Regions from separate parts of the Kitasatospora sp. NPDC058162 genome, predicted to be linked through region 1. Evidence: riboswitches for the same ligand, from Rfam matches in the RefSeq annotation. Region 1 holds a riboswitch; each other region holds the start of a gene.
The links. Region 1 has a riboswitch for cobalamin ahead of metE (5-methyltetrahydropteroyltriglutamate--homocysteine S-methyltransferase). Riboswitches for the same ligand answer to the same signal wherever they lie in the genome.

Region 1 (10,273 bases):
TCCTCGCGACCCGGATCACGGCGAACCGCACCCCGCGGGTGGCCCTGGTGCCCGGGGCCGTGCTGGCCGCCGTCGGGCTGGGGTGGTTCGCGCTGATCAGCCCGGGCGGCGGCTTCCTCACCGACGTCCTCGGCCCGTCCCTGGTCACCAGCGTCGGCACCGGACTGGTCCTCGCCCCGGTCGCCGCCGCCGCGACCACCGGCGTCGCACCCCGCGAGGCCGGCGCCGCCTCCGGCCTGCTCAACAGCTCGCGCCAACTCGGCGGCTGTGTAGGCCTGGCGGCCCTGGCCACCCTCGCCGCCCACCGCACCGGCACGGCCACCGACCCGGCGGCCCTCAACGACGGGTACGCCCTCGGGCTGGCCGCCGGCGCCGTGCTGTTCGGGCTGGCGGCGGTGGTCGCCGTCACCGTCCTGCCACGCCGCCGGGCCGCCGGGGCGGAGGTCCGCCCGCTCGACTCCGTAGCACCCCGACTGGAAGGAACGTCCTCATGACCACCCACCCGATCGCTGCCGTCGACCTGTTCGCCTCGGCGCTGCACTTCCGCCCCGACGGTGAACTCCGGGCCACCGAACGGCGGATGAGCGGAGGCGGAGACCCGGAAGCCTGGCAGATCGCGACCTTCCACGTGGAGACCGACGCCGACGTCCACGCCGACCACTGGGAGATGCACCCCGAGGCGGAGGAAGCGGTGTGCTGCCTGGCCGGGGGCGTCCGGGTCTACCTCCGGCCGGTGGAGCCCGGCGCCGCCGAGGAGTTGGTGCGGCTGCCGGCCGGCAGCGCCGTCATCGTCCCGCGCGGCCGCTGGCACCGGCTCGAACTCGATTGCCCCAGCGACCTGATGTCGATCACCCTGCGCACCGGGACCCGCCTGGAACTGCGAGCCGCCGAGCGCTGAGTTCTTTCGCCCCGAAGGTGGAGGTCGCGGGGTCGGTGAGGGCGGGGGCGCAGTCCTTCACCCGCCGGGCCCGGCGGGTGAAGGACTGCGGGGCGCGCGCTACCGCTCGTAGACCATCTCGGGGAAGCGCGGCGACGGGCCGTCCAGGAGGTGGTCGTCGTGGCCGCGCAGCCAGCGGTCGAAGAACGAGGCGACGTACGAGCGGGTGGCCAGCACCGCGCGGTCCGGACGGATGTCGCCGACGTCCTCGGTGAGCTGGTCCCCGCTGATCGCGCCCTGGCGGGCGAGCTGGGGCAGCAGTGACTGCGCGTCGGTGTAGGAGCCGTGGCGGGAGCCGGTGAGGGTCACGTCGGCGTGCCAGCCGGTGCTGTGCTGCCACAGGGCGTCCCAGCCGGGCTGCTGGTGGTAGCTGCCGGAGTCGGGGTTCTGGGTGCCCATCAGCAGGAAGGGCCGGTTCAGGCCGTCCGCGGCGACGGTGGGCAGGGGCAGCTGGATTCCGGAGCCGTCGGCGCGGGGGAAGTGCAGCTGGCCGTCGAGGTTGATGCCGACCTTGAGGCGCGGATCGTCGTGCATGGTCTGCAGGGCCGCGGAGCCGCCCCCGGAGTGGCCGACCATGCCGATCCGGTCGAGGTCGAGGGAGGCGCCGAGGCCGGCCGGCAGCTGCGCGTCCTGGCGCAGGCCCGTGAGCTGGTCCAGGACGAAGCGGGTGTCGTCGACCCGGGCCTGCAGCATCTTGCGCAGCAGCGCGCCGTAGTCGAGGCCGGGCTGGCTCATCAGCGTGGGGAAGACGGAGGTGGCGAGGTCCCCGTCGGGGAAGGCGACCTCGGAGGCCTCGTAGGTGTGGTCGACGGTGACGACGACGTAGCCGCGCGAGGCGAGGTCCTCCACCAGGCCGGTGCCCCAGGTGCGCGGGTCGCCGAAGCCCGCCTCGTACAGCACGACAGGCCGCTTGCCGCCGGGCAGGACGGGTGCGTCCGTGCGGGCGTGGGTGCGGATGCCCGCCCAGTCGGTGCGGCCGGGCTCGAACTTGGCGTTGAGCTGGCCGATGCTCCCGGCGCTGCCGAAGTGCTCGGCGGCGGCGGGGAGCATGTACGGCGCGCGGTCGTCGCCGGTGGCGGGCCGGGTGGTCGGGTACCAGAAGCTGACCATCAGCTTGCGGTGCTGCCCGGGCTTCCAGGGGTCGTCCCGGCCGTCGTCCGTGAGCTGCAGGGCTGTCGTGCCGATCGGGTACGGCCCGGTGGGCTGCGGCAGCCAGGCCCTGGCCTGCCGCTCGGTGCCCCGCCCCTGCGCCGCCACCGCACCCGGCGCGCCGACCACACCCACCACCGCGGTCGCCGCCAGCAGCACCGCCGCCACGGCCCGTCCTCGCCCGCTCATCGCCGTTCCTCCTCGTTCGCTTCCGTCTTCGCTTTCAACACGGGCGACGCTACGGCCGAGTACGGGCGGAAACCGTCATACCGGGGTGCCAAGTCCCGCTGTAGTACCCCGGTATGACGGCATCCGGCGCTACGGCTGCGTCCGTCGGGCTGACGTTGTCTCAGTATGCGGACGATCGGGTGAATCCCCGGCCGGAAACCGGCGGACTGCCCGTAGGGTGGCCGGTGCAGTTGGTTCGCCCCGTCCGCCAGGCGGGGTGTCGTAAGAGGGAACCCGGTGACGCCTTTCGACTGGCCAGTCCGGGACTGCCCCGCAGCGGTGAGTGGGAACGACCGCCGTCATACGCACTGGACCCGGATCGGGTCTGGGAAGCGACGGCCAGTAGGTGTCCGTCCTGGAGATCGGGACGGGCGGGCCCGCGAGTCCGAAGACCTGCCACTGCCCGTGCGCGACCGTTCGCGCGCGGCCATCCGGTGACCTCGAGGGCGGGTCGGCGACCACACCTGGCGGAGCCGTACCCGTGTGCGGGCGCCCGTCCGGTCCGTCGTCCCTTCGCGTCCTCGTCCCCGTCGCCGGGCACTTGAGGAAACAGGCTCGCGAAGGAGAGTCCCTTGACCACGAAGTCCGCAGCCGCGGCAACCCTCGCCACCGCGTACGGCTACCCCCGCCAGGGCCGGGGCCGTGAACTGAAGAAGGCGATCGAGGGCTACTGGAAGGGCGCCGTCAGCGCGGAGGCCCTGCTCGCCACCGCCGCCGACCTGCGCCGGGAGAACTGGGCGCAGCTCGCCGGGGCGGGTGTCCAGGAGGTGCCGACCGGCGACTTCTCGTACTACGACCATGTGCTGGACACCAGCGTCGCCGTCGGCGCGATCCCGGCCCGGCACCGGGCCGCCGTCGAAGTCGACGCGCTGGACGGCTACTTCGCCATGGCGCGCGGCACCCAGGACGTGGCGCCGCTCGAGATGACCAAGTGGTTCGACACCAACTACCACTACCTGGTACCCGAGTTGGGGCCGGACACGGTGTTCGCCGCCAACCCGGCCAAGGCGGTCGGCGAGTTGCGCGAGGCGCTGCTGCTGGGCCACGCCGCGCGCCCGGTGCTGGTCGGGCCGGTGACGTACCTGCTGCTGGCCAAGCCCGCGCCGGGCGTCGCCGAGGACTTCCAACCGATCACCCTGCTGGACCGGCTGCTGCCCGTCTACGCCCGGCTGCTCGCCGAGCTGCGGGCGGCCGGCGCGGAGTGGGTGCAGCTGGACGAGCCCGCGCTGGTCCAGGACCGCACCCCGGCCGAACTGAACGCGGCCGCCCGGGCCTACCGTGAGCTGGGCGCGCTGACCGAGCGGCCCAAGCTGCTGGTGGCCAGCTACTTCGACCGCCTCGGCGACGCCCTGCCCGTCCTGGCCAAGGCCCCGGTCGAGGGCCTGGCGCTGGACTTCACCGGCCCGGCCGCCGCCAACCTGGACGACCTCGCCGCCGTCGGCGGGCTGCCCGGCAAGCGGCTGGTCGCCGGGGTGATCGACGGCCGCAACATCTGGATCAACGACCTGGGCGCCTCGCTGGCCACCCTGGCCACCCTGCTCGGGCTCGCCGACCGGGTCGACGTCGCGCCGTCCTGCTCGCTGCTGCACGTGCCCCTCGACGCCGCCGCCGAACGCGACGTCGACCCGCAGATCCTGCGCTGGCTCGCCTTCGCCAAGCAGAAGGCTCGGGAGGCCGCCCTGCTGGCCCGCGGCCTGCGCGAGGGCACCGGGGCGATCACCGCCGAACTCGCCGCCAACCGCGCCGACTTGGCCTCCCGCGCCAACTCGCCGATCACCCGCGATCCGGCCGTCCGGGCCCGCGCCGCGGCCGTCACCCCGGACGACACCCGGCGCGCCCAGCCCTACCCCGTACGCGCCGAGGCCCAGCGCGCCCGGCTCGGGCTGCCGCTGCTGCCGACCACCACCATCGGCTCCTTCCCGCAGACCACCGAACTGCGGCTCGCCCGCGCCGACTTGAGTGCCGGACGGATCGACGCGGCCGCGTACCGGGAGCGGATGGAGGCCGAGGTGCGCGAGGTCATCGGGTACCAGGAGAAGGCCGGTCTGGACGTCCTGGTGCACGGCGAGCCCGAGCGCAACGACATGGTCCAGTACTTCGCCGAGCAGCTCACCGGCTACCTCGCCACCCGGCACGGCTGGGTGCAGTCCTACGGCACCCGCTACGTCCGGCCGCCGGTCCTGGCCGGGGACATCTCCCGCCCGCACCCGATGACGGTCGACTGGTTCCGCTACGCCCAGGGCCTGACCGGCCGTCCGGTCAAGGGCATGCTGACCGGCCCGGTCACCATGCTCGCCTGGTCCTTCGTCCGCGACGACCAGCCGCTCGCCGAGACCGCCCGGCAGGTGGCGCTGGCCCTGCGCGAGGAGGTGACCGACCTGGAGGCCGCGGGCGCCGCCGTCGTCCAGGTCGACGAACCGGCCCTGCGCGAGACCCTGCCGCTGCGCGCCGCCGACCGCCCGGCCTACCTGGACTGGGCAACCCAGGCCTTCCGCCTGGCCACCTCCGGCGTCCGCGCGGACACCCAGATCCACACCCACATGTGCTACGCCGAGTTCGGCGCGATCATGACCGCGATCGACGAACTCGACGCCGACGTCATCTCCTTGGAGGCGACCCGCTCCCACATGGAGGTCGCCGGGGAGCTCGCCGGGGCCGGCTACCCGCGCGAAGTCGGGCCGGGCGTCTGGGACATCCACTCCCCGCGCGTCCCCAGCACCGAGGAGGCCGTCGAACTGCTGCGGGCCGGCCTCGCGGCGATCCCCGCCGAGCGGCTCTGGGTCAACCCCGACTGCGGGCTCAAGACCCGCGGCTGGACCGAGACCCGCGCCTCGCTGGACAGCCTGGTCGCGGCCGCCCGCCGACTGCGGGCGGAACTCGCGGGCTGACCCGCGTCCAAGGGGCGGGCACGCGGCTTGGCCGCATGCCCGCCCCGAGGCCGGGAGAACGGCTGGGTCACTCCTCGGTGCGCCGCAACAGGTAGGTGTCCATGATCCAGCCCTTGCGCTCGCGGGCCTCGGCGCGCAGCCGGGCGATCTCGGGCGCGGCCTCGTCGAGCGGGCCGGAGACCAGGATCTCGTCCGGGCCGCCGAGGTAGGCGCCGTAGTGGACGTGCACGCCCTCCGGGTCCAGCCCGGTAAGGGCGGCCTGTCCGTCGAGCATCACCACGGTGTCCTCGCTGCCGGGGCCGAAGCCGTCGGCGGCCAGCCGGCGGGCGGTGGTGATCCGCAGCGGGCGGCCCACCCCGGTGAGGGTGGTGCGGTGCCGGGCGGCGAGCACCGAGACGCTGCTGATCCCGGGGACCACCCGGTAGTCGAAGGCGCCCGGGGCGGCGGCCAGCACCTCGTCGAGGACGGCGGTCACGCTGTCGTACAGGCTCGGGTCGCCCCAGACCAGGAACGCGCCGGTCTCGTCCGGCCCCAGGTGCTCGGCGACCAGCCGCCCGACCAGCTCGGCCCGGCGGCGGCGCCAGTCCTGGACCGCCTCGGCGTAGGCCGGGGTGGTGCGGTCGCGCTCGGCGTCCGGGACCTCGACCACCCGGTGGCCGGGTCGGCCGTGCTCCTCGATCATCCGGCGGCGCAGGCGCATCAGGTCCTGGCGCTGTTCGTTCTTGTCGAGGAGGAGGAAGACGTCGGTGTCGGCGAAGGCCTTGACGGCCTGGAGGGTGAGGTGGTCCGGATCGCCCGAACCGATACCGATGACGATGATCTGCCGCATATCGCGATTCTCCCCGACCCGCCCGGACGGATCGTCCCCGGACCACCGGACCACCGGACCACCGGACCACCGCGGCGCCGGGCCGCGTCCACGTCCAGGCCGCCGCCACCCCGATCGGCCTCGGCTGCAAGGTCGGTGAACGCCCCACCTGCGCGCAGAGCTCCGCCCCGGCCATCGGCCGACCGCTGGCCGTCGACGAGCACACCAGCACCTTCGTCCCGTACGCGTTGCGGACGGAGACCGGTACGGGATGAGTAGGCCCTGTCGGCCAGGACGACGTCCGGCCCGGTACGGGGCTGCCCCCGCGTCCCGGCGGCGTCCCGGGACGCAGGCGGGCGTCCCGGGACGGGCGGGGACGCGCAGCCGGTGACACGGGCGGGCCCCGGGCGCGAAACTCTGCGTCGCGGATCCCGCACGACGATTCCCCGAAGGAGCCCCTCCATGCGCCTGACGACCCGCCGTATCGCGAGCACCGGTGCCGCCCTGGCCATAGCCGTGACCGGCCTGCTGCTGGGCGCCGGCGCCTCGCCCGCGTTCGCCGCGACGAGCTGCTACGCCAGCAGCTGCAGCGGACTCAACCCCGCCGACACGACCTGCGCCAACGACGCCCGGACGATCCAGACCTCGTCGTTCGGCGTCGAACTGCGCTACAGCCCCTCCTGCCGGGCCGCCTGGGCCCGCCGTGCGTCCGGCATGAACGGGGTGGGCGACACCATCTCGGTCTGGAACAACTCCTCCTCCACCCCCGACTTCAATGCCCTGCACGTTCCGGCCAACGGCTCCGGGCCGTACTACACGCGCATGGTGAACGACGCCGACATCAAGTCCCGGGCGTGCGACGTCGTGGACAACTACGGTGGCGTCTCCTGCACGGACTGGTTCTGACCCGGACCCGCCCGCGACGACGCCCCCGGAAGACCGGCGGCGGCTTCCAGGGGGTATGGCAACGCGTGGTCGGTTCGACCAGGCCGCGATGAGTCTTCGCAGGCGCTCGGCCGGGGTTTCCCCGCCGAGCGTTCTGCGTGGGCGGCCGCCGTGTTCGTCGAGCCTCTCGCGGAGCGTGACCCCCGGCGCCCGGTGCGCGTGGGCTCTGGACTTGCTAGGACGTCCAACTACATGGTCGAAGGCACGTCCGCGGTGTCAGGGAAGCCGGTGTGAGTCCGCCCCATGGCCGCCAACCTGGTCAGGGCCGGGCGCCGGGTGACCGGCTACGACCCGTCCGGCCCGGCCCTGGAACGGGCGGCGGGTGACCGGCTACGACCCGTCCGGCCCGGCCCTGGAACGGGCGGCGGCGAGCGGGGTGAGGGTGGCCGGCTCGGCCGCGGCGGCCGTTGACGGAGCCGAGCTGGTGCTCACCATGCTGCCCACCGGGCGCCATGTCCTGGAGGCCTACCGGGAGTTGGTGGACGCGGCGAGCGGGGCACTGTTCGTGGACTGCTCCACCATCGCCGTCGGCGACGCCCGGATCGCCGCCGACCTCGCCCGGACGGCCGGACACCGGGCCGCGGACGCGCCGGTCTCCGGCGGCGTACCCGGGGCCGAGACCGCCGGACTGACCTTCATGGTCGGCGGCGGGTCGGACGAATTCGCCGAGGCGGAACCGGTGTTGGCCGCGATGGGCTGCAAGGTGGTGCACTGCGGCGGCTCCGGTGCCGGGCGGGCCGCGAAGATCTGCAACAACATGATCCTCGGTGTCTCGATGATCGCGGTGAGCGAGGCCTTCGTCCTGGGCGAGCGCCTCGGGCTCAGCCACCAGGCGCTCTACGAGGTCGCCTCCACCGCCTCCGGCCAGTGCTGGGCGCTCACCGCCAACTGCCCCGTCCCCGGGCCGGTCCCGACCAGCCCGGCCAACCGCGACTACGCGGCGGGGTTCGCGGCCGCGCTGATGGCCAAGGACCTGGGACTGGCCGCCGACGCCGCCACCTCGACCGCCGCACCGGCCGAACTCGGGCGTCGAGCAGCGGACTTGGTCGCTGCCTTCGCCGCCGGCGAGGGCAGTGGACTGGACTTCTCCGCCGTGCGCAAGCCGGTCGTGGCCGCCGTGGCGGGCTACGCCCTGGGCGGCGGCTGCGAGTTGGCGATGATGTGCGACGTCCTGCTGGCGGCGGACACCGCGAAGTTCGGCCAGCCGGAGATCAAGCTCGGCGTGCTCCCCGGCATCGGCGGCTCGCAGCGCCTCACCCGCGCCATCGGCAAGGCGAAGGCGATGGACCTGTGCCTGACCGGCCGGATGATGGGCGCCGAGGAGGCCGAGCGGGCCGGCCTGGTCGCCCGGATCGTCCCGGCCGACCAGCTGCTCACCGAGGCGCTGGCCACCGCCGAGACCATCGCGGCGATGTCCACCCCGGCCGCGGTGATGCTCAAGGAGAGCGTCAACCGGGCCTTCGAGACGACGCTCGCCGAGGGCGTGCGCTTCGAGCGCCGGCTGTTCCACTCGGTGTTCGCCACGGCGGACCAGAAGGAGGGCATGGCCGCCTTCGCCGAGAAGCGGGCGCCGAAGTTCGAGAACCGCTGAGGCGAGGGCCGGTGCCCGTCCGGGTACCGGCCCTGGCCCGAACGCGTTCGTTACGATCGTGGGATGACCGCCAGAAGAGAGCCGATCAGCCGCCGGGAGCGCCCGGCGAAGCCCGCCCTGTCCCGTCGGTGGATCGTCGACACCGCCGTGCGGGTGATGCGGGCGGAGGGGCTGGAGAAGGTCACCATGCGCCGGCTGGCCGCGGAGCTGGACACCGGCCCGGCCTCGCTGTACGTCTACGTGGCCAACACCGCCGAGCTGCACGCCGCCGTGCTGGACGCCCTGCTGGGGGAGGTCGACCTGACCGGCGGGCGCCCCAACGCCGCCGACGCCACCACCGAGGACGACTGGCGCGAGCGGCTCCGTGCCGTCCTGGCCTCCTACGCCGCCGTGCTCTTCGCGCACCCCCAGCTCGCCCGCTCGGCCGTCGTGGCGCGCCCCAGCGGCGAGAACTACCTGCGGCTGGTGGAGTGCGTCCTCGGCCTGCTGTCCCGCAGCGGCGCGCCCCGGGAGCAGGTCGCCTGGGGCGTGGACAAGCTGCTCCAGGACGCCACGGCCACGGCCGCCGAGCACTCGACGCAGGCGCAGGACCCGGCGTCCGAGGAGGCCTGGAACGCCACCACCCGGGCCCTGCGGACGGTGGCCGAGGACACCCACCCGGCGATCCGGGCGCACATGCCCGTCCTGGTCGGCGGCTCGGCCGAGCAGCGCCTGCGCTGGGGCTTCGACGTGCTGGTCAACGGCATCACCGCGACGCCGGTCCCGGGCCCGCAGGGCTGAATCCAGCCGCCCGGCGCCCCGGCCGTCCGGGGCGCCGGGCGTCGACACGCCCATCGACGAACTTGTTCGGAACGAACATGTTCGTTACCGTGGAGGAGTCCGGTCAACAGGAGGCACTCATGAGCACCCACCACCCCATCGCGATCATCGGCGGCGGTCTCGGCGGTCTCACCGCCGCCCGCGTGCTGCACGTCCACGGCGTCCCGGCCACCGTCTTCGAACTGGAGGCCTCCGCCGCCGCCCGGGCCCAGGGCGGCATGCTCGACATCCACGAGGAGACCGGCCAGCGGGCGCTGCGGGCCGCCGGCCTCTACGAGGACTTCCGGGGGCTCGTCCACGAGGGCGGCCAGGAGATGCGCCTGGTCGGCCCCGACGCCGTGGTCCGCGTAGCGGAGCAGGACGACGGCACCGGCGGCCGCCCCGAGGTCGACCGGGGCGACCTGCGCGACCTGCTGCTGGCCTCGCTGCCCGAGGGCACCGTCCGCTGGGGGAGCAAGGTCACCGGCGTCCGACCGCTCGGCGGCGGCCGCCACGAGGTGACCTTCGCCGACGGGTCCGCCGTCACCACCGACCTCCTGATCGGCGCGGACGGCGCCTGGTCCCGGGTGCGGCCGCTGCTCTCCGACGCCGTACCCGCCTACACCGGCATCTCCTTCGCCGAGGCCGACCTGCACGACGCCGACGTCCGGCACCCGCGCGGCGCCGCCCTCGTCGGCGGGGGCTTCTTCATCGCCCTGGGCGGCGGCTGCGGCTTCCTCGCGCACCGGGAGACCGACGGCAGCCTCCACGTCTACGCCGCCGCGAGGGCCGACGAGGGGTGGCTCGACACCGTCGACTTCACCGACCTCGACGCCGCCCGGACCGGCGTCCTCGCCCGCTTCGACGGCTGGCACGACGACCTGCGCGCCCTGGTCGCCGACGCGGACGCCCTCACCCCGCGCCGCATC
Region 2 (10,273 bases), on a different contig from region 1:
TCGCCCTGATGCACGAGGGCGTCGCCGCCGGCCGGATCGACACCGTCCGCCCCGAGCACACCCCCGAGGCGATGGGCCGTCCGCCCCGGGTGGACGACCACGGCGGCGAGGTGTACGTCTACCGCCGCGCCGCGATGCCCTGCCTGGTCTGCGGCACGGACGTGCGGACGGAGGAGCACGCGGCCCGCAACCTGTTCTGGTGCCCGACCTGCCAGGCGGCCTGAGGCGGATTCAGGCACCACGGACCGCCCGACGCCGTAGGCTGGGGCCCGGGCCGGTCGGAGGGAGCGGACGGGTGGACGGCTACGAGGTGTCCAACAGCTTGTCGGGTACGACGGTGCACGGCGATGTGATCCAGGGCGGGAACGTCACGGTGAACGTGGGGCCCAAGGATCGGATTCCGCATCAGGTGCGTCCTGCCCGCCCGACCTTCGTCAACCGGGAGCGCGAGCTCGCTGCCCTTGTGGCGGCGATCGGCCGGGTCGAGGAGCGCAAGCCCCGGATCGTGGCGTTCACCGGGCTCGGTGGGGTCGGGAAGACGGAGCTGATCGCCCATTTCGTGTCGCAGTACGGCGACCTCTTCCCCGGTGGGGACCTCTACGCCGATCTCGCGGCGTACCGTCATCTCGGCGGAGTCGACCTCAGCGAGGTCCTGGCCGGTTTCCTCCGGGAGTTCGGGGTGGCGGACGTCCCCGGCAGCATGTCGGAGCGGGTGGCGCGGTTCCGGACGATCACGGCTGTGCGGCGGGTGCTCGTGTTCCTGGACAACGTCGAGCACGCGGCCGAGGTCAGAGGGCTGCTGCCGGCCGGCGGTCTGGTGGTCGTCGCGGGCCGCCGACGGCTGCCGGGACTGAGCCTGGACGGTGCCGAGGTGCTCCAGCTCGATCCGCTCAGTTCAGCGGCCGGCGTGAAGTTGGTGCGCTGCTGGCTGGGTCCGGGCCGGGGGACCGACCAAGAGGTGGCCGAGCTGGTCGGGTTCTGTGACGGCCTGCCGCTGGCCCTGAACGCGGTGGGCTACCAACTGCTGGACGGCGAGCTGGAGATCGATCAGGCTCTGGCCGAACTCTCGGATCCGGCACGCCGGTTGGTGTCGCTGGACAACGAGGAGGGCGGGATCGACAGGATGCTCGACCCAGTCGTCCGGCGACTGTCCCCGCACGCCGAGGCGCTCTACCACCTGGTGGGTGTCAACCCGGGGCCGTTCGTATCAGCCGAGTTGGCCGAGGCGAGCGGGATCGATCGGGCACCGGACGGGCTGCGTGAGCTGCGCTCCGCGCACCTTCTGGACGACGTCGTCGACGACGGCCCGGGACGGCGCTACCGCGCTCATGACCTGGTCCGGTTGCACGCGCACGGGTGCGCCCGTGAGCTGCCCGAACGCCTCGAGCTGTTGGCCCGGATCGTCGGATACTTCCGTGGCCGCGCCGCGCTGGCGGACGCCCTGGTGCTCGGGGAGCGGTTCCGGCTGCAGGAGCAGTCCGGTGCGGGGCTGCCGGGGTTCGCTGACAAGAAGAGCGCGCTCGGCTGGCTCCGGGCCGAGCGGGCCAACCTGCGCGAGACGGTCCGGGCGGCGGCGGAGCAGGGCTGGCACGGCGAGGTGTGGCGGCTGTGCGAGTCGCTCTGGGCCCTCTACCACAGTGACAAGAACTACGGCGACTGGATCGGGACGCACCGGCTCGGAGTGGAGTCGGCGCAGTGGGACAACCGCCCGGACGCGGTGATTCGAATGCGCAACCAACTCGCCAGGGCCCATTACGAGTTGAAGGAGTTCCCGCTCGCCGCCGAGCAGGTGGCGATGGCGTCGGAGCTGCTGCCGCTGGTCGACGAGCCGCGGCTGAGCGGAGTGCTGTACGAGACCGACGGTCTGCTCTGCCTGGCCGACGGGCGTCCGGAGCGTGCGGTGGAGCTGTTCACCCTGGCCAGGGCGGCGAACGAGGGTGACCCGCACGGTGTGGTCGTGCAGAGCTACAACATCGCCCAGGCGCTGATCGCGGCCGGGCGTGCGGCCGAGGCGATCGGTGTGCTGGACGAGGCGGTGGTGATCGCGGAGCGCACCGACGACGAGCCGATGCTGATGCGGCTGCCGTTGGTGCGGGCTCGTGCGTACCGCGACCTGGGCGACACGGAGGCGGCCGTCCGTTGCGCGGAGGAGTGCGTGCGACGTGCGGCGGAACTTGGCCACCTCGCCAAGGAGCGGGAGGCGCACCGACTGCTGGTCTCGCTTGCGGGGGAACTCGGAGACGCGACGCTCGCGGCACGCAGCCGGGCTTGGCTCGGAGAGCCGGAGTCCTAGGCCGGCCGTGCCGTGAAGGCGACCCGGGTCAGGTGGGTGCCGGTGCGGATGGTGAGGCCGGAGTCCGGCAATCGGGCCGGTTCGCCGCCGTCGGAGAGCCACAGGACGAGTGCGGAGCCCAGGAGGAGCGGGTCCAGGAGCGGCTTGGTGGTGCCCCAGGATTCCTCGGCGTGCGCCTCCAGGAGCAGGCCGTCGGGCAACCGGAGCAGGTGGCGGGCCTGGCCGAGAGCGGCCACGAGCACGCCGGCGCCCGGCCAGTCCATGGAGGTTTCGGCGAGCCAGCGTTCGGCGGGTCGTTCGGCGCGGATCGTGGTGCGGGCCAGGACTTCCGCCGTGAACTTCAGCTCTCGGACGGGTTCCTCGATGCTCGCGACATGGAAGCCGCGGGAGAGGTGGTGCTCAGGGTCGATGATCGGGAATCGGCGGAGGCTGACTTCGGTGCCCCGGCATTCGCCCTCGACGTCGTAGGCCGTCGGCACTTCGGTGGGCAGGGAGACGGGATCCGGGTAGGGCCGCAGGGCCGGGGCCTTGGCCGGCCGGACGACGGTCGGCAGGAAGTCGTACAGCAGGCTGGTCAGGACCTCGCTGGACAGGCCGCGTTGGCCGAGCGAGCGGTCGGTGATCGACTGCAGTGCGGTCGGATCGTGTTTCGCCATGGCCCGTTCGATCTGGGCCAGCAGGTCGCCGTGGGGATCGAGCACGGGCGCGGCCTGACCGAAGGTGTAGGTGGGGGACTGCGGGTCGAGTTCGGCAGCGCCGGTGGTGACCAGCACGGTCGGGTGGCGCAGGGCCGCACCGTAGAAGGAGACCGAGCCGTGGTCGCCGATCAGGCAGTCGGCGGCGACGACGGTGGCCTGCCAGCCCTGGTGCGGGGGGATGAGCCGCAGCCCGGAGCGGGTGGCGGGGGCGAGGATCGCCTCCGGGTCGTGCTTTTCCCAGATGTTGGGGTGCAGGATCACCGCCACGGTGTACTCGTCGGCCGGGAGCTGGGCGACGAGCTGGAGCGGGAGGTCGAAGGCCTGGGCGAATAACGAATGTTCGCTCCAGGTGGAGTTGACCACGACCAGACGCCGCCCGTCGACGGCGCCGAGCATCTCGCGGTAGCGGTCCCGGGAGTCCTCGCTGTGCCGCATCCGGTCGTGACAGAGATCGCCGACCTCGCGAGCGCGGGGGAGGGCCTCGGGACACCATTGCGCGAGCCGGTCGAACTGCTCGGAGTGGCTGACTCCGATGACACTGGGGAACACCCGCCGCCGGTGGGTGAGTTCCCGCCGGGACAGACCGGCGGCGCTCGCTTTGTCACCGGTGGACTCGGTGACCAGGCGGTTGTAGCCGGCGCCGTGGGGGAGGACGACGAGCGGTGCGTGCAGGCGGTGCATGGAGGCGTGGACCGCGCAGGCGACGGCGAGGTTGAACTCGCGCCGGACGGCTTCCTCCCACGGCAGCACGGTGATGTTGCCGGGCAGGGTGCGGAGGTAGTCGTCGAGCCCGGAGGCGAACTGCGAGCCGGGGTTGACGGTGATGTAGAACCGGATGCCGTCCTGACCGCGCAACAGCATGAGCACGTCGAGGACCCGGGTGGCCGAGGTGAGCGTGCGAGTGACAGCGAGGACGCGCGCCGTGACCGGACGGGAATCCCAGCGTGAGTCGTCGGGCCAAGGCCGGGGCCGGAGGCGGATCAGCACACGAAGATCGTACTCATCCGGCTGCGCCCGCGGCGTGGTTTGCCGAGTGTCGGTCAGCCCGCCGCCGCGGTCGGCTCCTCGTGGGGCTCTTCGTGTTCGGCGGCGGCGCACTCGTCGAGGAGGGGGCGCATGGCGTCGTCCACGAGCCGGTAGCGCACCACGCGTCCGTCCTTGTCCCCGGTGACCGTGCCGGCCGTGCGGAGCAGTCGCAGGGCCTGGGAGACGGCGGGGTCGCGCATGCCGGTGGCGACGGCCAGGTCGCTGACGGCGAGCGGGCCGGCCCGGTGCAGGGCGAGCAGCAGGGCGAGCCGTCCGGGGTCGGAGAGCAGGGAGAACCGCTCGGCCCAGGAGCGGACGTGGGCGGTGTCCCCGATGGCGGCGATGGCCTCGCAGACCCGGTGTCCGTCGATGGTGCGGTGGCCCGCGCGGTCGGCCGGTACGAGATGCATGCGGACATTCTGGCAGCTCACGACCTGTGATCCTGGACACCTGCACAGGTGCGCAACCTTGCGAGGGTGGTGTCCTGCCCCTACGGTGTTCCCCGCCGTGGTGCTCGGGAATACCGGTGACGGACCCTCAACGGGTCCTGTTCCGGAGCGGCCCTCGCCACTGTGATCGGGGGAGAGAAGTCCGGACCCACGTGCCACTGGGCGCTTCGTGCGCTTGGGAAGGCGGGTCCGGAAGCCCCGTAAGCCAGGAGACCGGCCACGGCATCTCACGAAGTCATTCCACGAGGTGCTGGAGCGTGATCCGAAGATGACCCTGCCCGAAACCGCCGCGCCCGCCGAGGCCGGCGCCGCCCCCTCCGTACTGCCCACCTTCCGGTGGAAGCGCGAGGACACCGTCCGTACCGCCGGGCTGATGGGGGTGATCCTGGCCATGCACGTGGTGGCCTTCGGGACCCTCTTCTTCCTGGTGGCGCCCCACAACTACGCCGTCGGCACCCAGGTCTTCGGGGTGGGCCTGGGCATCACCGCCTACACCCTCGGCATGCGGCACGCCTTTGACGCCGACCACATCGCGGTGATCGACAACACCACCCGCAAGCTGATGGCGGACGGCAAGCGGCCGGTCTCGGTCGGCTTCTGGTTCGCCCTCGGCCACTCCTCGATGGTGGTCATCATGGCCGCCCTGGTGGCGGGCGGCGCCCAACTGGCGAACACGCTGATGGACGACGACTCGGCCACCCACAAGTGGCTCGGGGTGGTCGGCACCACGGCTTCCGGCGCCTTCCTCTACCTGATCGGCGCGCTCAACCTGGCGGCGCTGCTCGGCATCCTCAAGGTGTTCCGCTCGATGCGGGCCGGGCGGTTCGACGAGGCGGAGCTGGAGGAGCACCTCAACTCCCGCGGCTTCATGGCCCGGATCCTCAACCGGGCGACCCGCTCGATCACCCGGCCCGGGCAGATGTTCCCGGTCGGCATGGTGCTGGGCCTGGGCTTTGACACCGCGACCGAGGTCACCCTGATGGTGATGGCCGGTTCGGGCGCGGCGGCCGGGCTGCCCTGGTACGCGATCATCTGCCTGCCGCTGCTGTTCGCGGCCGGGATGAGCCTGTTCGACACCCTGGACGGGACGTTCATGAACTTCGCGTACCAGTGGGCCTTCTCCAACCCGGTGCGCAAGGTGTACTACAACCTGACCATCACCGGGCTGTCGATCGCGGTGGCCTTCATCATCGGCACCATCGAGCTGGTCGGCGTGCTGCACGAGAAGCTCGACCTGACCGACCCGGTGACCGGGTTCATCGCGGACATCTCGCTGGACAACGTGGGCTACGCGATCGCCGGGCTGTTCGTGGTGGTGTGGGCGATCGCCATCGCGTACTGGAAGCTGGCGGGCGTCGAGAAGCGCTGGACGCCCGCGAAGCAGTAGCGAAGGGGGTCACGCTGCCGCGAGCAGCAGCGTGCCCGCCACGGCGAGCCCGGCGCCGACCACCTGGACCGGGCGCAGCCGCTCCTTCAGCACCCCGCGCGCCAGCAGCGCGGTGACCACCGGGTAGAGCGAGGCGAGCACGGCGGCCACCGCCGCCGAGCCGCCGTGCGAGGCCATCGCGTACGCGGCGTTGCCGGCCACGTCGAGCAGTCCGATGCCGGTGAGCAGCGGCAGTCGGGAGCGCAGCCCGGGCAGCAGTCCGGTGGTGTCGGCGCCGCGCAGCGACCACAGCAGCGCGGCGCCGCCAACCACGATGTTGACGAGCCGCTGGACGCAGAGCACCAGCAGCAGCCCGCCGCCGGCCGAGGCCTGGGCGAGCAGGGACATGTTGGCGCCGAAGCCGAAGGCGGCGGCCAGGGTGAGCAGCAGGGCGGTGCGGGCGGCGGCCGGTCCGCCGCGCTCGGGGCCGCCGGCCAGCACCACGCCGGCCACCGCCACCGCGATCCCGGCCAACTGCGCCGGGCCGGGCCGCTCGCCGAGCGCGAGCCCGACGCCGACCGGCACCGCGACGCCGACGGTGGCCAGCGGGGACACCACGCCCATCGGGCCGAGGGCGAGCGCCCGGTAGAAGGCGAGCATCGCGAACGGGCCGATCACCCCGGCGGCGACGGCGTACCAGAGCGCGGGGGAGGCGTCGGTCCAGCCGCCGGTGGCCAGGACCGCGAGCAGCAGCACGGCGGCGGCCGCGGCCTGGGAGACGACCACGACGGCGAGTGCGGGCAGTCGGCGGGTGAGGAGGCCGCCGCCGAAGTCGGCGAGGCCGGTCAGCAGGCTGGCGGCGAGGGCGAGCAGGGCGGTCACCGGAGCGACCCGGGGAGCGGGGACGGTGGGGGTGAGGACAGCACAATGCACTCCGAAGTACAGTCGGATGGACTTGTTGCCGGAACGGCAGCGTAGTGCACTGAACTGAACTCGGCCGAACAATATTCTGTACTTCTCGTACGGTGAGACACCGGAGGACTGCCCGCGTGCCGGACCCCGACCTGGTCTCCCGGGCCCTCGCCCGGAACCTCAAGCGGCTGCGCGCCGGGCGCGGCCACACCCTGGACGCCCTCGCCGCCCGCTCCGGGGTGAGCCGCGGCATGATCGTCCAGATCGAGCAGGGCCGCACCAACCCCAGCGTGGCCACCGTGGTCCGGCTGGGCGACGCCCTCGGCGTCTCGATCGCCACCCTGCTCGACTACGAGGAGGGCCCGGACGTCCGGATCGTGCCCGGCGACCAGGCCGTCCCGCTCTGGAACGGGCCGGACGGCGGGACCGGCACCCTGCTGCACGGGATCGAGGCGCCCGGGCCGCTGGAGCTGTGGGACTGGCGGATGGCGCCCGGTGAGGAGTACGCCTCCGAGCCGCACCCGGCCGGGACGGTGGAGATCCTCCGGGTCGTCGAGGGCGAGCTGACCCTGGTGCACGGCGAGCGCGAGCACGCGGTGCCGGCCGGCAGCACGGTCTCCTTCGACGCCTCCTTCGCCCACGCCTACCGCAACGCGGGGGAGCGGGAGCTGCGGCTGACCATGGTGGTGTCGGTGCCGCCGCCGCGCTGAGGCCCCCTGCGCACACATGCCGAGAGCGGCGCCCCCTGGAGAAGGGGGGCGCCGCTCTCGGCATGTGGTCAGTGCCGGTCGCCGTACCGGCGGCGGAACTGCTCGACCCGGCCGGCGGTGTCGAGCACCCGGGACTGGCCGGTGTAGAAGGGGTGGCTCGCCGAGGAGATCTCGACGTCGATCACCGGGTAGGTGTTGCCGTCCTCCCACTCGACCGTGCGGTCGCTGGTGGCGGTCGACCGGGTCAGGAAGGCGAGGTCGCCGACCTTGTCGCGGAAGACGACCGGGCGGTAGGCGGGGTGGATTCCGGGCTTCATGGCGGGGCTCCTCCTGGGTCGGGTGTCAGCGCTCTTCGCGGAAGTCGACGTGCCGGCCCATGGCCGGGTCGTACTTGCGCAGGACCATCCGGTCCGGGTCGTTCCGGCGGTTCTTGCGGGTCACGTAGGTGTAGCCGGTGCCGGCGGTGGAGCGGAGTTTGATCACGGGGCGCAGTTCGCTGCGGGCCATCGGGCGTCCTCCTGGGGCCTCGGGGTGCGGGGTTCGCGGGGCTGGGTCGAAACCGTACACCGAAATGGATGTCATTTTCATCTGGTGTAACGTGACCTCCGTCCTGCCCATTCCCGGACGCCAGGGAGCACCCATGTCCGCCCACTGCCAGCTCACCGGCCGCCGGCCCGGCTTCGGCAACGCGATCTCGCACTCGCACCGCCGCACCCCGCGCCGCTTCGACCCCAACATCCAGCGCAAGCGCTACTGGCTGCCCAGCGAGGGCCGCTACGTCCGGCTCGTGCTGAGCGCCAAGGGAATCAAGACCGTCGACACCATCGGCGTCGAGGCCGCCGTCGCCCGCATCCGCGCCCGAGGGGGGAAGGTCTGATGGCCAAGCAGAGCAAGATCGCCAAGAACGAGCAGCGCCGCGTCGTCGTCGCCCGCTACGCCGGGCGCCGGGCCGAACTCAAGCGGATCGTCGCCCACCCCGGCACCGCCCCCGCCGAGCGCGCCGCCGCCCAGGCCGAACTCGCCCGCCAGCCCCGCGACGCGAGCGCCACCAGGGTCCGCAACCGCGACGCCGTCGACGGCCGGCCCCGCGGCTACCTGCGCGCCTTCGGCCTCTCCCGGGTCAACCTGCGCGTCCACGCCCACGCCGGACACCTGCCGGGCGTCCGCAAGGCGAGCTGGTGAGCGGCATGGACGGGACCAGGCTCCCGGTGGTCGTGGTCGCCGGGCTGCACCAGGACGAACGGCGCTCCGCCGTCGAAGAGTTGACGGCGGGCGCGGTGGACGCCGTGGTGCTGCGGCACGACCTGCGGGACGCCTCGCAGGGCCTCGTCCACCGCGAACTGCGCGACGCGGGCGGAGCGTTCGACACTGACTCGGTCCCGCTGGTGAACGACTGCGCCTGCTGCGCCCTGCGCGAGGATCTGCTGCCCCGGCTGCTGGCCCTCGCCGACGAGGGCCGGTACGGGCTCGCGGTGGTGGAACTCTGGGGCGGCAGCGACCCGCACCCCGCCGTCGAGGTGCTCGCCGGGGCCGAGGTGGACGGCCGGCCCATGGCGAGCGCGATCGAGCTCGCGGGCGTGGTCACCGCCGTCGACCCGGACCGGCTGATCGGCGAACTCTCCGTCCCCGACGAGCTGGTGGAGCACGGCGAGCACACCGCCGACCGGGACGAGCGCACCCGCGCCGAGGCGCTCGCCCACCAGGTCGAGTACGCCACCACCCTCGCCGTGCCGCGCGCCACGGCGCACGCGCCGGGGCTCGCCCTGCTGCGCCAGCTCCACCCGACGGCCCGGGTGGTGCGGCTCGGCACCGGCGCGCTCACCCGGGCCGCCCTCGGCGGCTTCGACGTGGCCGCCGCCCGCGACCGCGTCAACCCGGCGATCGCGCTGCTCCCCCAGGAGAGCGACGAGGCCGGGGTGACCACCCTGGTCTGGGAACGCCGCCGCCCCCTGCACCCGGAACGGCTGCACCGGGCCCTCGAACTGCTCGTCCCGGCCGCCCAGCGCAGCCGCGGCCGGTTCTGGCTCGCCAACCGGCCCGACCTGATGCTCGCCTGGGACGCGGCCGGGGCCAACCTCGCGGTCGAGGAGTGCGGGCCGTGGCTCACCTCCCTGCCCGACGCGGCCTGGGAGCTCTACCCGCCAGCCCGACGCGCCGCCGCCGCCCTCGACTGGCACCCGCTGCACGGCGACCGGGTGCAGCAGCTCAGCTTCACCGCGGAGGGCCTGGACGTCGACGGCCTCACCGGACTGCTCGACTCCTGCCTGCTCACCGACGCCGAACTGGCCGCCGGTGAACCCGGCTGGAAGGCCCTCCCGGACGCCTTCCAGGACCTCCTCGACCCCGTCCACTGACCGGACCCCGTGCGATGGGCCCGGGCGATCGAGAACGCCCGCGAGACGGCCCTCCTCCCGTACGCCTCCGGCACCACCCGTTAGGAGCCCCCGATGGCAGTCCCCAAGCGCAAGACCTCCCGCAGCAACACCCGGCACCGCCGCGCCCAGTGGAAGGCGACCGCCCCGAAGCTCGTACCGATCACCCTGAACGGGCGGGAGCTGCTCGTCCCGAAGAACCTCGTCCCGGCCTACCGCCGGGGCCTGCTCGAACCGGAAACCCCCTAGCAGGGAGCGGGCGTGGGGCCCGGGTGTCGGTCGGTTGCCGCCGGGCGGGGTGTGGGCCCCGCCCGGTGAGGGGTGGTCCGGGGCGGTGCCCGGTGTTGCTGGGGGAGGAGCGCGGGGGGCGCAGTGGGGTGTCGGCGCGTCCGTCGGGGGTGCTCGGCGGGCGGTTCGGGCCGGGGGTTCGTAGGCTCGACGCATGGC
Region 3 (10,273 bases), on a different contig from region 1:
GCCGATCTCGCCGTTCGGCTGGTGAACACCGAGGAACCCGAGCGCGGCACCGACACGCTGACCTCGGTGGACGCCGTGCGCGCCCTGTTCTCCGACTCGTCCCGCGCCGCCGCGCTGGCCGACGAGTCCGACGTGCCCCGGCTGCGGGCGGTGCGGACCAGGCTGCGCGGGGTGTTCGAGGCCGCCGCGGAAGGGGACGAGATCCGGGCCGTCGACCTGCTGAACAGCCTGCTGATGGAGTACCCCGTCAGCCCGCTGGTCTCCGGGCACGACTACCTGGACGACGCCGGCCGGCCGCGCTGGCACCTGCACCTGGCCGACAACTCGCCGACTGCCACCGCGCACTTCAGCGCCGTCGCCTGCATGGGCCTCGCCGTGCACCTCACCGAGCTGGGCGCCGACCGGCTCGGCATCTGCCAGGCCGCGCCGTGCCGCAACGCCTACCTGGACACCTCGACCAACCGCTCCCGCCGCTACTGCTCCGACCGCTGCGCGACCCGCGCCAACGTCGCCGCGTACCGGGCCCGCAAGCGGCAGGAGGCCGAGGCGGCGCTCAACGCCGGGCAGTAGAACCGGGCCGCCTCAGAGCTCGTCGACGAAGACCCCGAAGCGGCGGGCCAGGCCCGGCACCCGGGCCAGCCGGGGGCCGAGCAGCAGCCGCTCCAGCCCGCGGCCCGGCGCCAGCCAGGCCGGGCTCGGGCGCAGCCGCAGCAGCACCCGGCCGAGCACCAGCTCGTCCGGGACCGGGCCGTAGCTGCGGCTGTCGCTGTCCACCGGACGGTTGTCGGACAGCAGCCACCAGCCCTTCGGGCGGCGCTCGGCGGCCCGCTTCACCACCAGCAGGTCCTGCTGGAGGGGGTGGCGGAACAGCACCACCGCACCGGGCCGGATCGGGGCGCCGTAGCGGACCAGCAGCTGGTCGCCCTCGCGCAGGGTCGGGACCATCGACGGGCCCGCCACGTCCACCAGCCCGAACGGCACCGCGCCGACCCGCGTGCCGCCCTGCGGCTCCGTGCTCCGCGCCATGGCTCCTCCTCCCGGACCGACCGCCCCCAGTCTGCCGTACGGACCGTCATCTGTTCGATGTCCGGATTACCCCGGTTACGGGTCCGTCTTTCGTCCTAGGCTGCCTGCCCGATCGCGAAACCCGGAGGCCGGAAGGGTAATCTCGGGCGCGGGAAGACGATCTAAGGAAGGACTCCCATGTTCTCTCGTCTGTTTGCACCGCGTGCCACTGCTCACGCCCACTGCGACCTGCCGTGCGGTGTCTACGACCCGGCGCAGGCCAAGCTGGAGGCCGAGTCGGTCAAGGCCACCCAGGAGAAGTACCAGGCCAACGAGGACCCGCACTTCCGCGCCCGCGCCGTCATCATCAAGGAGCAGCGCGCCGAGGCCGTCAAGCACCACATCTCGGTGCTGTGGAGCGACTACTTCAAGGCCCCGCACTTCGAGAAGTACCCGCAGCTGCACCAGCTGATCAACGACACCCTGAAGGCCGCCTCGGCCGCCAAGGCGTCCACGGACCCGGCCACCGGCCAGGCCCTGCTGGACCTGATCGCCGAGGTCGAGAAGATCTTCTGGGAGACCAAGCAGGCCTGAGCCTGACGCGTCGCCACCCGGCCGCCCCCGTCCGCACCGTCGGACGGGGGCGGCCGTGCGTTCACCCGCCCCCCAGCTCAGGTAAGGGTTGCCTGCCCTGAGTGGCTGTTATGCTGCCAGGGCGTCCGAGGGGGAAGTCCGGTGAGAATCCGGCGCTGACCCGCAACGGTGAGCACGACCCGCAGTCCCCGGGGCCCGTGCCAGCCCGATCGCCCCCGGCCGCTGAACTCCCGACAACTCGCCGCGGACTGCGAGGGGAAGGCGCCCGGGCACGCCCCCGGCCGGCGCCCGCCCCGGCACACCCTGCGGCCCGAGGCAAGGCGCGCCCGCACGTGAGTGACCCCGTTCGCCGAATACCGACCGTCCCCCTCGCCCTCGGCCTCGCCGCCGCCCTGGCGGTCTCCCTGGTCTGCGGCGTCGCGTTCGGCTCCTCCGGGATCGAACTACCCGACGTCCTGCGACTGTTGGGCGCCGGGCTGACGGGCGGACGGCTGGACCCGGGCGACGCGGCGGCGTACGCGATCGTCTGGGAGCTCCGGCTGCCGCGCACCCTGCTGGCCGCCGTGGTCGGCGGCGGACTCGCCGCCACCGGGGTCGCCGTCCAGGCCCTGGTCCGCAACGCCCTCGCCGACCCCTTCGTGCTCGGCATCTCCTCCGGCGCGGCCGTCGGCGCCAACGCCGTCCTGCTGCTCGGCGCCTTCGCCTCGCTCGGGGTGTGGGCGATCTCCGTCTCCGCGTTCGGCTCCGCACTGCTCGCCATGGTGCTGGTCTACCTCGCCGCCCGCACCGCGTACGGGCTCACCCCGCTGCGCCTCGTGCTCACCGGCACCGCGCTCTCCTACGGCTTCTCCGCCCTCACCACCCTGATGGTCTTCTCCGCCGACCACGCCGAGGCCGCCCGGGACGCCATGATGTGGCTGCTCGGCAGCCTGGGCGGCGCGACCTGGGGCTCGGTACCGATCGCCGCCGGGACCGTCCTGGCCGGACTGGCCTACCTGGCCTGCGCCGCCGGGCGGTTGGACGCGCTCGCGATGGGCGACGAGACCTCCGCCTCGCTCGGCGTGGACCCGGACCGGCTGCGCCGGGAACTGTTCACGGTCACCGCCGCCGTCACCGGCACCGTGGTCGCGGTCAGCGGGGCGATCGGCTTCGTCGGGCTGCTGATGCCCCACCTGGCCCGGATGCTGGTCGGCGCCGGCCACCGCCGGGTGCTGGTGGTCGCACCGCTCGCCGGGGCGCTGCTGCTGGTCTGGGTGGACATCGCCTCCCGCACCCTGCTGGCGCCCGCCGAACTGCCGGTCGGGGTGTTCACCGCGGTGCTCGGGGTGCCCGCCTTCCTGCTGATGATGCGCCGCCGCGGCCAGGCCTTCGGGGGCGGGCGATGACTGCCCCGACCCCTTCGACCGGCGCGGAGGAACTGCGCGTCGACGGCGTCTCGGTGGAACTGGCCGGCGCCCGGCTGGTCCACGAGGTGAGCCTGGCGGCCGCCGCCAGGCAGGTGATCGGACTGATCGGCCCGAACGGCAGCGGCAAGTCGACCCTGCTGCGCTGCGTCTACCGGGTGCTGCGCCCGGCCGGCGGGACCGTCCGACTGGACGGCGACGACCTGCACGCGCTCACCGCCCGCGACGCCGCCCGCCGGGTGGCCGCGCTGACCCAGGAGCACCCCGCCGAGTTCGAGTTCACGGTGGCCGAGGTGGTCGCCATGGGCCGGCTGCCGCACCGGCGCGGGCTGGGCGGCAGCCCGACCGCCGAGGACCGGGAGCGCTGCGCCGCCGCGCTGGACCGGGTCCGGGCCGGGCACCTCGCCGAGCGCGCCTTCCCGAGCCTGTCCGGTGGCGAGAAGCAGCGGGTGCTGATCGCCCGCGCCCTCGTCCAGGAACCGCGCCTGCTGGTGCTGGACGAACCCACCAACCACCTGGACATCGCGCACCAGTTGGAGGTGCTGGCGCTCGCCCGCGAGGCCGGGCCGACGGTGCTCACCGCGCTGCACGACCTCAACCTGGCGGCGGGCCACTGCGACCGGCTGTACGTGCTGGCGGCCGGCCGGATCGTCGCCTCCGGCGAGCCCGGCGAGGTGCTCCGCCCCGAGCTGCTGGCCGAGGTGTTCGGCGTCCGGGCCACCCCGGTCCGGCATCCGGGGACCGGCGCCCTCCAGCTGCTGTTCGACCGCCTCGCCTGAGTCCCCCGCCGAAGCCCCCGCATCCCCGAGACTGCTCCGATCCGAAAGAACCCGTATGCGCACCAAGGCCGTTGCCGCCACCACCGCCCTGCTCGCCCTCGGACTCACCGCCTGCGGCGCCGAGTTCACCCCGGGCCCCGGCGCCACCACCGCCTCCGCCCACTACCCGGTGACCGTGGAGAACTGCGGCGAGAAGCTCACCTTCGCGCAGAAGCCCGCCCGGGTGGTGACCAACGACGTCAACATCACCGAGCTGATGCTCTCCCTCGGCCTCGCCGACCGGATGGCCGGCTACGTGATGCCCGACGACAAGGGCCGGGTCGACAAGGTGGCTTGGAAGGACGGCTACCAGCAGACCCAGTGGCTCTCCAAGAAGGTGCTCACCAAGGAGATCGCCCTGGACGCCAAGGCCGACCTGGTGTTCGCCGGCTGGCACTACGGCTTCGACGAGGGCAGCGGGGTCACCCCGCAGGCGTTCAAGGCGCTCGGCGTGGACTCGTACGTGCTCAGCGAGTCCTGCCGCAGCGGCAAGGGCGCCGAGCGCGGGGTGATGGACCCGCTGGACGCGCTCTACACCGACCTGGCCAACCTGGGCGCGATCTTCGACGTCAAGGACCGGGCCGACCAGCTGATCGCCGAGTCCAGGGCGACCATCGCCGCCGTCCCCCGGCCGGAGCGCCGCCCGTCCGTCTTCCTGTACGACAGCGGGCAGGACAAGCCGTACACCGCCGGGAAGTTCGCCGCCGCGGACGAGATCATCGCGAAGGCCGGCGGGACCAACATCATGGGCGACCTCGCGGACACCTGGGTCACCGCCGGCTGGGAGAGCGTGGTGCAGCGCGACCCCGAGGTGATCGTGATCAACAACTACGCGACCCCGGGCGCCGAGGAGAAGCGGAAGTTCCTCAAGTCCTTCCCGCCGCTGGCGAACGTCGCCGCGGTCAGGAACGACCGGATCTTCGTCATGGACTACGTCGACCTGGTCGAGAGCCCGCGCAACCCGGCCGCGATCAGCACCCTGGCCGACTTCCTGCGCACCGTCCCGGCCCGCTGACCGGGGCGCCGGCCCGCCGATCCGGCCCGCTCCGGCCCTGGGCGGGAGGGGGCCCGAGCAGTAGGCTCGCGGCATGATCCGCACCGCCGTCGTCTCCGACGTTCCCGCCGTCCTGGCCATGATCCGCGAACTGGCGGAGTACGAGAAGGCCCCCCAGGAGGCGGTGGCCACCGAGGAGCAGCTGCGCGAGGCGCTGTTCGGTGCCGACCCGGCGCTGTTCGGCCTGATCGCGGAGGACGACACCACCGGCGAGCCGGTCGGTTTCGCGGTGTGGTTCCTCAACTTCTCGACCTGGCGCGGCACCCACGGGATCTACCTGGAGGACCTCTACGTCCGCCCGGAGTCCCGCGGCGGCGGCCACGGCAAGGCGCTCCTGCTGGAGCTGGCGCGGATCGCCGTCGAGCGCGGCTACGCCCGGGTCGAGTGGTCGGTGCTGGACTGGAACCAGCCCTCGATCGACTTCTACCGGTCGATCGGCGCGGTGCCGATGGACGGGTGGACGGTGTACCGGCTCACCGACGAGGCACTCACGGCCGCCGGGAAGCGTTGAACGGACGCACGGAGTACGGGTAAAGCCCCTGCCACCCTGCGTCGCAATGCCTTACCATGAGTAACTCCCGCACCGGTTGCGGGGGCCACGGAACGCTGACGGGTCCACTGCGTCGACGCCCCTCGCGAGGGGCGCCTGCGCCGGGACCGACAGCGGTAGAACAGCAGTAGCAATGGCCCCCCACCGGGGGAACCAAGCAAGCACAGCGCGTCACCCAGGAGGCAAGGGTGTCCCAGATCGACAGCGATCTCGGAGTTCAGGACTTCGTGGAGGTCCGGCTGCCCGCGGCGGGGGCCTACCTCTCCGTGCTGCGAACAGCTACGGCCGGGCTCGCGGCCCGGTTGGACTTCACCCTCGACGAGATCGAGGACCTGCGGATCGCGGTCGACGAGGCCTGCGCCATCCTGCTCCAGCAGGCGGTGCCCGGCTCCGTCCTGTCCTGCGAGTTCCGCCTGGTCGGCGACTCGTTGAAGGTGACCGTCTCCGCTCCCACCACGGACGGCAAGGCGCCCGAGCGGGACACCTTCGCCTGGACGGTGCTCTCCGCGCTGGCCGGCGAGGTGGACTCCTCGGTCGCCGAGGACAACACCGTCACGATCAGCCTGCACAAGAAGCGCGGCGGGTCCGCCGCCCACTGACCGGGCACCGAGCAGCACCCTGCAAGGGCCGTCCGCCGCACCCCCTCCGGGGCCCGGCGGGCGGCTCCCGGTACCGCCCCCCAGCGGTACGACCAACGAGACGATGCCGGGGCCGCGGCCCCGGTGCTCCCGGAACGGAACGGGGGAATGGCCGTGAGTGATCTGGACCGTACCGGCCTCGCGACGGCGGGACCTGCCGTACCGACCCAGGCGAGCGTTTCCGGCCTCGCCGCCAACGACGAAGCGCACCCGAAGGACGCCCACCGGATGAGCCACCCGACCGAGCCGACGTCTGAGCCGACGCCCGCCTCCCCTCCCCCGCCGGAGCCGGCGGAGGAGGGCGCGGACCAGCACGGCCCCGCCGTGCCCGCCCAGGGCTCGCACCGCACCGGCGCCCCGGACCGGGAGGCCGCCCGCGCGCTGTTCGTCCGGCTGTCCGCGCTGCCCGAGGGCTCCCCGGAGCGCGTCGAGCTGCGCAACCAGCTGGTGCGGATGCACATCCCGCTGGTCGAGCACCTGGCCCGCCGCTTCCGCAACCGGGGCGAGCCGCTGGACGACCTGACCCAGGTCGCCACCATCGGACTGATCAAGTCGGTGGACCGCTTCGACCACGAGCGCGGGGTCGAGTTCTCCACCTACGCGACGCCGACCATCGTCGGCGAGATCAAGCGGCACTTCCGCGACAAGGGGTGGGCGGTGCGCGTCCCGCGCCGTCTCCAGGAGCTGCGGCTGTCGCTCACCACGGCGACCAGCGAGCTCTCCCAGCGGCACGGCCGCTCCCCCACGGTGCACGAACTGGCCGAGCACCTGGGCATCTCCGAGGAGGACGTGCTGGAGGGCCTGGAGTCCGCCAACGCGTACTCCACGCTGTCCCTGGACGTCCCGGACAGCGACGACGAGTCGCCGGCCGTGGCGGACACCCTGGGCGCCACCGACGAGGCGCTGGAGGGCGTCGAGTACCGCGAGTCGCTCAAGCCGCTGCTGGCCCAACTGCCGCCCCGGGAGCAGAAGATCCTGGTGCTGCGGTTCTTCCGCAACATGACCCAGTCGCAGATCGCCGCCGAGGTGGGGATCTCCCAGATGCACGTGTCCCGACTGCTGGCCCGGACCTTGGCCCAGCTGCGGGAGAAGCTCCTCGTGGAGGAGTAGGACGACGGAACGGCCGCCCGGCTGGAGCTGGGCGGCCGTTCTGCTGTTCGTGCTGTTCTTGCTTTTCGCGGGCCGCGGCGCTCAGCTCTCCGGCTGGGCGTACAGGGCCGCCGTCGACCTCGGGTTCAGCAGCGCGCCGATGCCCACCAGGCCGAGCAGGCCGACCAGCGCACCGACCGCGATCATCGCGCCGCCGCTCTGGATCATGTAGTAAGCGACCGGCAGGCAGATCGAGTTGGTCAGCACGGCCGGGCTGCGGCCCCAGCGGCGCTCCTTGAGCAGCGCGCGGGCGGCCAGTATCGGCAGCACCCCGAGCAGCACGATGACCAGGCCGCCGAACTCGTTCAGGGCCAGCTGCTTGGCCTGGCCGGACAGCGCGGACACCATGTCCGAGACACCGACGACGGCCAGCGCTGCGCCCTCCAGGGCGGTGATGGCGGCGCCCAGGGTGAGCGGGACCGGACGGGCGGGTGCGGGTGCGGAGGATTCTGCGGTCACTCCAGCAGGGTAGCCGCCGGTCGGTCCGTACGGCCCCGTAGGCTTTCCCCATGCGCGCTCTCCTGGTCGTGAACCACAAGGCCACCACCACCAGTGGCCGGACCAGGGACGTACTGATCCACGCGCTGCGCAGTGATCTCAAGCTGGAGGTCGCGGAGACGCAGTACCGGGGCCACGCCCGCTATCTGGCCCGGGAGGCGGCGACTGACGGCACGGTCGACCTGGTGGTGGCGCTCGGCGGGGACGGCACCGTCAACGAGGTGGTGAACGGGCTGCTGGCGCACGGCCCGGGCGAGAAGGTCCCGCGACTGGCCGTGGTGCCGGGCGGTTCGACCAATGTGTTCGCCCGCGCGCTGGGCCTGCCCAACGACCCGGTGGAGGCCACCGGCGCCCTGCTGAACGCGCTGGAGCAGGGGCACGAACGGCCGATCGGGCTGGGCAAGGCGATGACCGAGGGGCTGCCGGACCGCTGGTTCACCTTCACCGCCGGCCTCGGCTTCGACGCGGGCGTGGTGGGCCGGGTCGAGGAGCAGCGCAAGGCCGGGCGCAAGTCCACCCACGCCCTGTACGTCGGGCAGGCCGTCCGGCACTACTTCACCCAGCGTGAGCAGCGCCGCTCGGGCCCGGTGGCCTTGGAAATCCCGGGCCACGAGGCCGTTCCGGGCCTGGTGCTGACCATAGTCAGCAACACCTCGCCCTGGACGTTCCTCGGCAACCGTCCGGTCTACCCCTCCCCCCTCGCCTCCTTCGACACGGATCTGGACGTCTTCGGCGTCACCCGGATGACGGCGTTCGGTACGGCTCGAACGGTCCGTCAGATCCTGCGGTCGTACGCGCCTTCGAGCGACGGAGCCCCGCCGACCGGCCCGTCCGGGAAGCACGTCGTCTCCTATCACGACGTCAGACACTTCACCTTGGTTTCCCAGGAACCCGTGCCGTTCCAGGTCGACGGGGACCATCTTGGAGACCGGAGTCGCGTCAGTTTCACAGGCGTTCGGCGGGCACTGCGTGTGATTGTGTGACCGGAAGGGGGCTTCGCCCTTCTTCTCGAACGCACAAGCCCCCTTCACTCCATAGAAGTACTGGCTGTGAGCTAGGCGACACCGAAGAATCAAAAATTCCTCCCCGAAGGGGGTTGTATCCGAGCCCGAGGTTTGCGAACCTCTACATGGCGATCGGGACACATCGCAGCGACGGCGACTCCGGAACCACAGGAGCACCGACCGCGGGGTGTCCCTCGAATCGCCGAATCCCCCCCAGCACAGACCACCCGGGCCCGGTAGGCCTTTGGTCTCTTTTGCTGTTGTGGGATTCGTGAAAGCGTTCACATTCACAAGCCATTCGATTATGCCGATCGGGACACCCCCCGCGGCAGGAGGAGTTGGACGACCATGGACTGGCGCCACCGCGCTGTCTGCCGCGAAGAGGACCCGGAGCTGTTCTTCCCGATCGGGAACACCGGTCCTGCTCTGCTGCAGATCGAGGAAGCCAAGGCCGTGTGCCGCCGCTGTCCGGTGATGGAGCAGTGCCTCCAGTGGGCTCTCGAGACCGGCCAGGACGCCGGCGTCTGGGGCGGCATGAGCGAGGACGAGCGTCGCGCGATGAAGCGCCGTGCCGCCCGCAACCGCGCCCGCACCGCCTGATCAGCAGCACCCGGTCACACGCCGTAGTACCAGCAGTAACCGTAGTACTGATCAACAACCGATCAACACATGATCAAAGGCTTCCCTGCTCCTCCTGGTGAAGCCTTCCGCACCAAGGGCCTTGCCTTCGCGAGGTCCCGCGACACCGAACCGTCCAACCACTTGATACTGTTCACTTAGAGCAATATTGTGGAGCTGAGGCGCTCACCGTGTGCAACGCACATGCGAGGTGTCGCACCACCCAGAGCCCCCGTTCCGGCCGACTCCCCCCGACGGCCGGAACGGGTTGAGAGGCCCTGTCGACCCACCCCCCCCGGTCGACAGGGCCTCGTTTCTGTTTCCGCACCCGGGTGCGCTCCGGTTTCGCCCCCCGCGCACGGAGCGTGCACCCGGCGCTTCCGCTGAGCGCACGCCCCTGTCGCACGACCCGACGCACCAACGCGCCAACCCGCCAACCCGCCACATCAAGGCAGCGCGTCAACGCACCGGGATCTCCAGGATCACCTTGGTGCCGCCGTTCGGGCCCGCCACCATGTCGAAGGTGCCGCCCAGTTCACCGGTGGCCAGCGTGCGGACGATCTGCAGGCCGAGGTTGCCGGCCGTCTTCGGGTCGAAGCCCTCCGGCATGCCGCGGCCGTCGTCCTGCACGGTGATCAGCAGGTACTCCTCCGGCTTGGCGCCGCCGTTCCAGCTGTCCGACCAGCCCATGCCGGTCGCCGGGGCCCGCCCGCGCAGGGCACTCACCTCCAGGTTCCCGGAGGCCGTCGGGCCGAAGGCGTGCTCCAGGGCGTTCTGCAGCAGCTCGGTCAGCACCATCGACAGCGGGGTGGCCACCTCGGCGGAGAGGATGCCGAAGCTGCCGGTCCGGCGGGTCGCCACCCGGCCGTCCTGGGACAGCTCCATCGCCATCGCCAGCACCCGGTCGGCGATCTCGTCGAAGGCCACCTGCTCGTCCAGCGC

Region 2: it holds a riboswitch for cobalamin, as region 1 does, so the genes downstream of both, ACFVXG_RS21320 (HoxN/HupN/NixA family nickel/cobalt transporter) here and metE (5-methyltetrahydropteroyltriglutamate--homocysteine S-methyltransferase) in region 1, are expected to answer to the same signal.
Region 3: it holds a riboswitch for cobalamin, as region 1 does, so the genes downstream of both, ACFVXG_RS37175 (FecCD family ABC transporter permease) here and metE (5-methyltetrahydropteroyltriglutamate--homocysteine S-methyltransferase) in region 1, are expected to answer to the same signal.

The regions. Positions count from the first base shown of each region.
Region 1 covers NZ_JBHVUS010000001.1:490,263-500,535, reverse strand. Annotated here, with positions in the region: gene ACFVXG_RS02100 (MFS transporter) at 1-494, shown strand, start outside; gene ACFVXG_RS02095 (cupin domain-containing protein) at 491-898, shown strand; gene ACFVXG_RS02090 (alpha/beta hydrolase family protein) at 998-2,275, opposite strand; cobalamin riboswitch at 2,538-2,709, shown strand; gene metE (5-methyltetrahydropteroyltriglutamate--homocysteine S-methyltransferase) at 2,887-5,202, shown strand; gene cobF (precorrin-6A synthase (deacetylating)) at 5,270-6,031, opposite strand; gene ACFVXG_RS02075 (short-chain fatty acyl-CoA regulator family protein) at 6,145-6,285, shown strand; gene ACFVXG_RS02070 (DUF2690 domain-containing protein) at 6,473-6,916, shown strand; partial or broken gene mmsB (3-hydroxyisobutyrate dehydrogenase) at 7,269-8,063, shown strand; partial or broken gene ACFVXG_RS02060 (enoyl-CoA hydratase-related protein) at 8,049-8,546, shown strand; gene ACFVXG_RS02055 (TetR/AcrR family transcriptional regulator) at 8,610-9,326, shown strand; gene ACFVXG_RS02050 (FAD-dependent oxidoreductase) at 9,446-10,273, shown strand, end outside.
Region 2 covers NZ_JBHVUS010000010.1:119,315-129,587, reverse strand. Annotated here, with positions in the region: gene ACFVXG_RS21340 (Fpg/Nei family DNA glycosylase) at 1-224, shown strand, start outside; gene ACFVXG_RS21335 (regulator) at 296-2,293, shown strand; gene ACFVXG_RS21330 (hypothetical protein) at 2,290-3,852, opposite strand; gene ACFVXG_RS21325 (ArsR/SmtB family transcription factor) at 4,032-4,427, opposite strand; cobalamin riboswitch at 4,509-4,703, shown strand; gene ACFVXG_RS21320 (HoxN/HupN/NixA family nickel/cobalt transporter) at 4,735-5,853, shown strand; gene ACFVXG_RS21315 (EamA family transporter) at 5,863-6,714, opposite strand; gene ACFVXG_RS21310 (helix-turn-helix domain-containing protein) at 6,882-7,454, shown strand; gene ACFVXG_RS21305 (type B 50S ribosomal protein L31) at 7,523-7,771, opposite strand; gene rpmG (50S ribosomal protein L33) at 7,797-7,961, opposite strand; gene rpmB (50S ribosomal protein L28) at 8,095-8,331, shown strand; gene rpsN (30S ribosomal protein S14) at 8,331-8,636, shown strand; gene ACFVXG_RS21285 (CobW family GTP-binding protein) at 8,642-9,808, shown strand; gene rpmF (50S ribosomal protein L32) at 9,902-10,075, shown strand; gene ACFVXG_RS21275 (M24 family metallopeptidase) at 10,269-10,273, shown strand, end outside.
Region 3 covers NZ_JBHVUS010000034.1:65,761-76,033, reverse strand. Annotated here, with positions in the region: gene ACFVXG_RS37190 (CGNR zinc finger domain-containing protein) at 1-570, shown strand, start outside; gene sodX (nickel-type superoxide dismutase maturation protease) at 583-1,026, opposite strand; gene sodN (superoxide dismutase, Ni) at 1,204-1,599, shown strand; cobalamin riboswitch at 1,688-1,835, shown strand; gene ACFVXG_RS37175 (FecCD family ABC transporter permease) at 1,932-2,984, shown strand; gene ACFVXG_RS37170 (ABC transporter ATP-binding protein) at 2,981-3,781, shown strand; gene ACFVXG_RS37165 (ABC transporter substrate-binding protein) at 3,837-4,835, shown strand; gene ACFVXG_RS37160 (GNAT family N-acetyltransferase) at 4,909-5,385, shown strand; gene ACFVXG_RS37155 (anti-sigma regulatory factor) at 5,613-6,023, shown strand; gene ACFVXG_RS37150 (RNA polymerase sigma factor SigF) at 6,177-7,172, shown strand; gene ACFVXG_RS37145 (hypothetical protein) at 7,254-7,670, opposite strand; gene ACFVXG_RS37140 (diacylglycerol/lipid kinase family protein) at 7,721-8,692, shown strand; gene ACFVXG_RS37135 (WhiB family transcriptional regulator) at 9,062-9,313, shown strand; gene ACFVXG_RS37130 (sensor histidine kinase) at 9,791-10,273, opposite strand, start outside.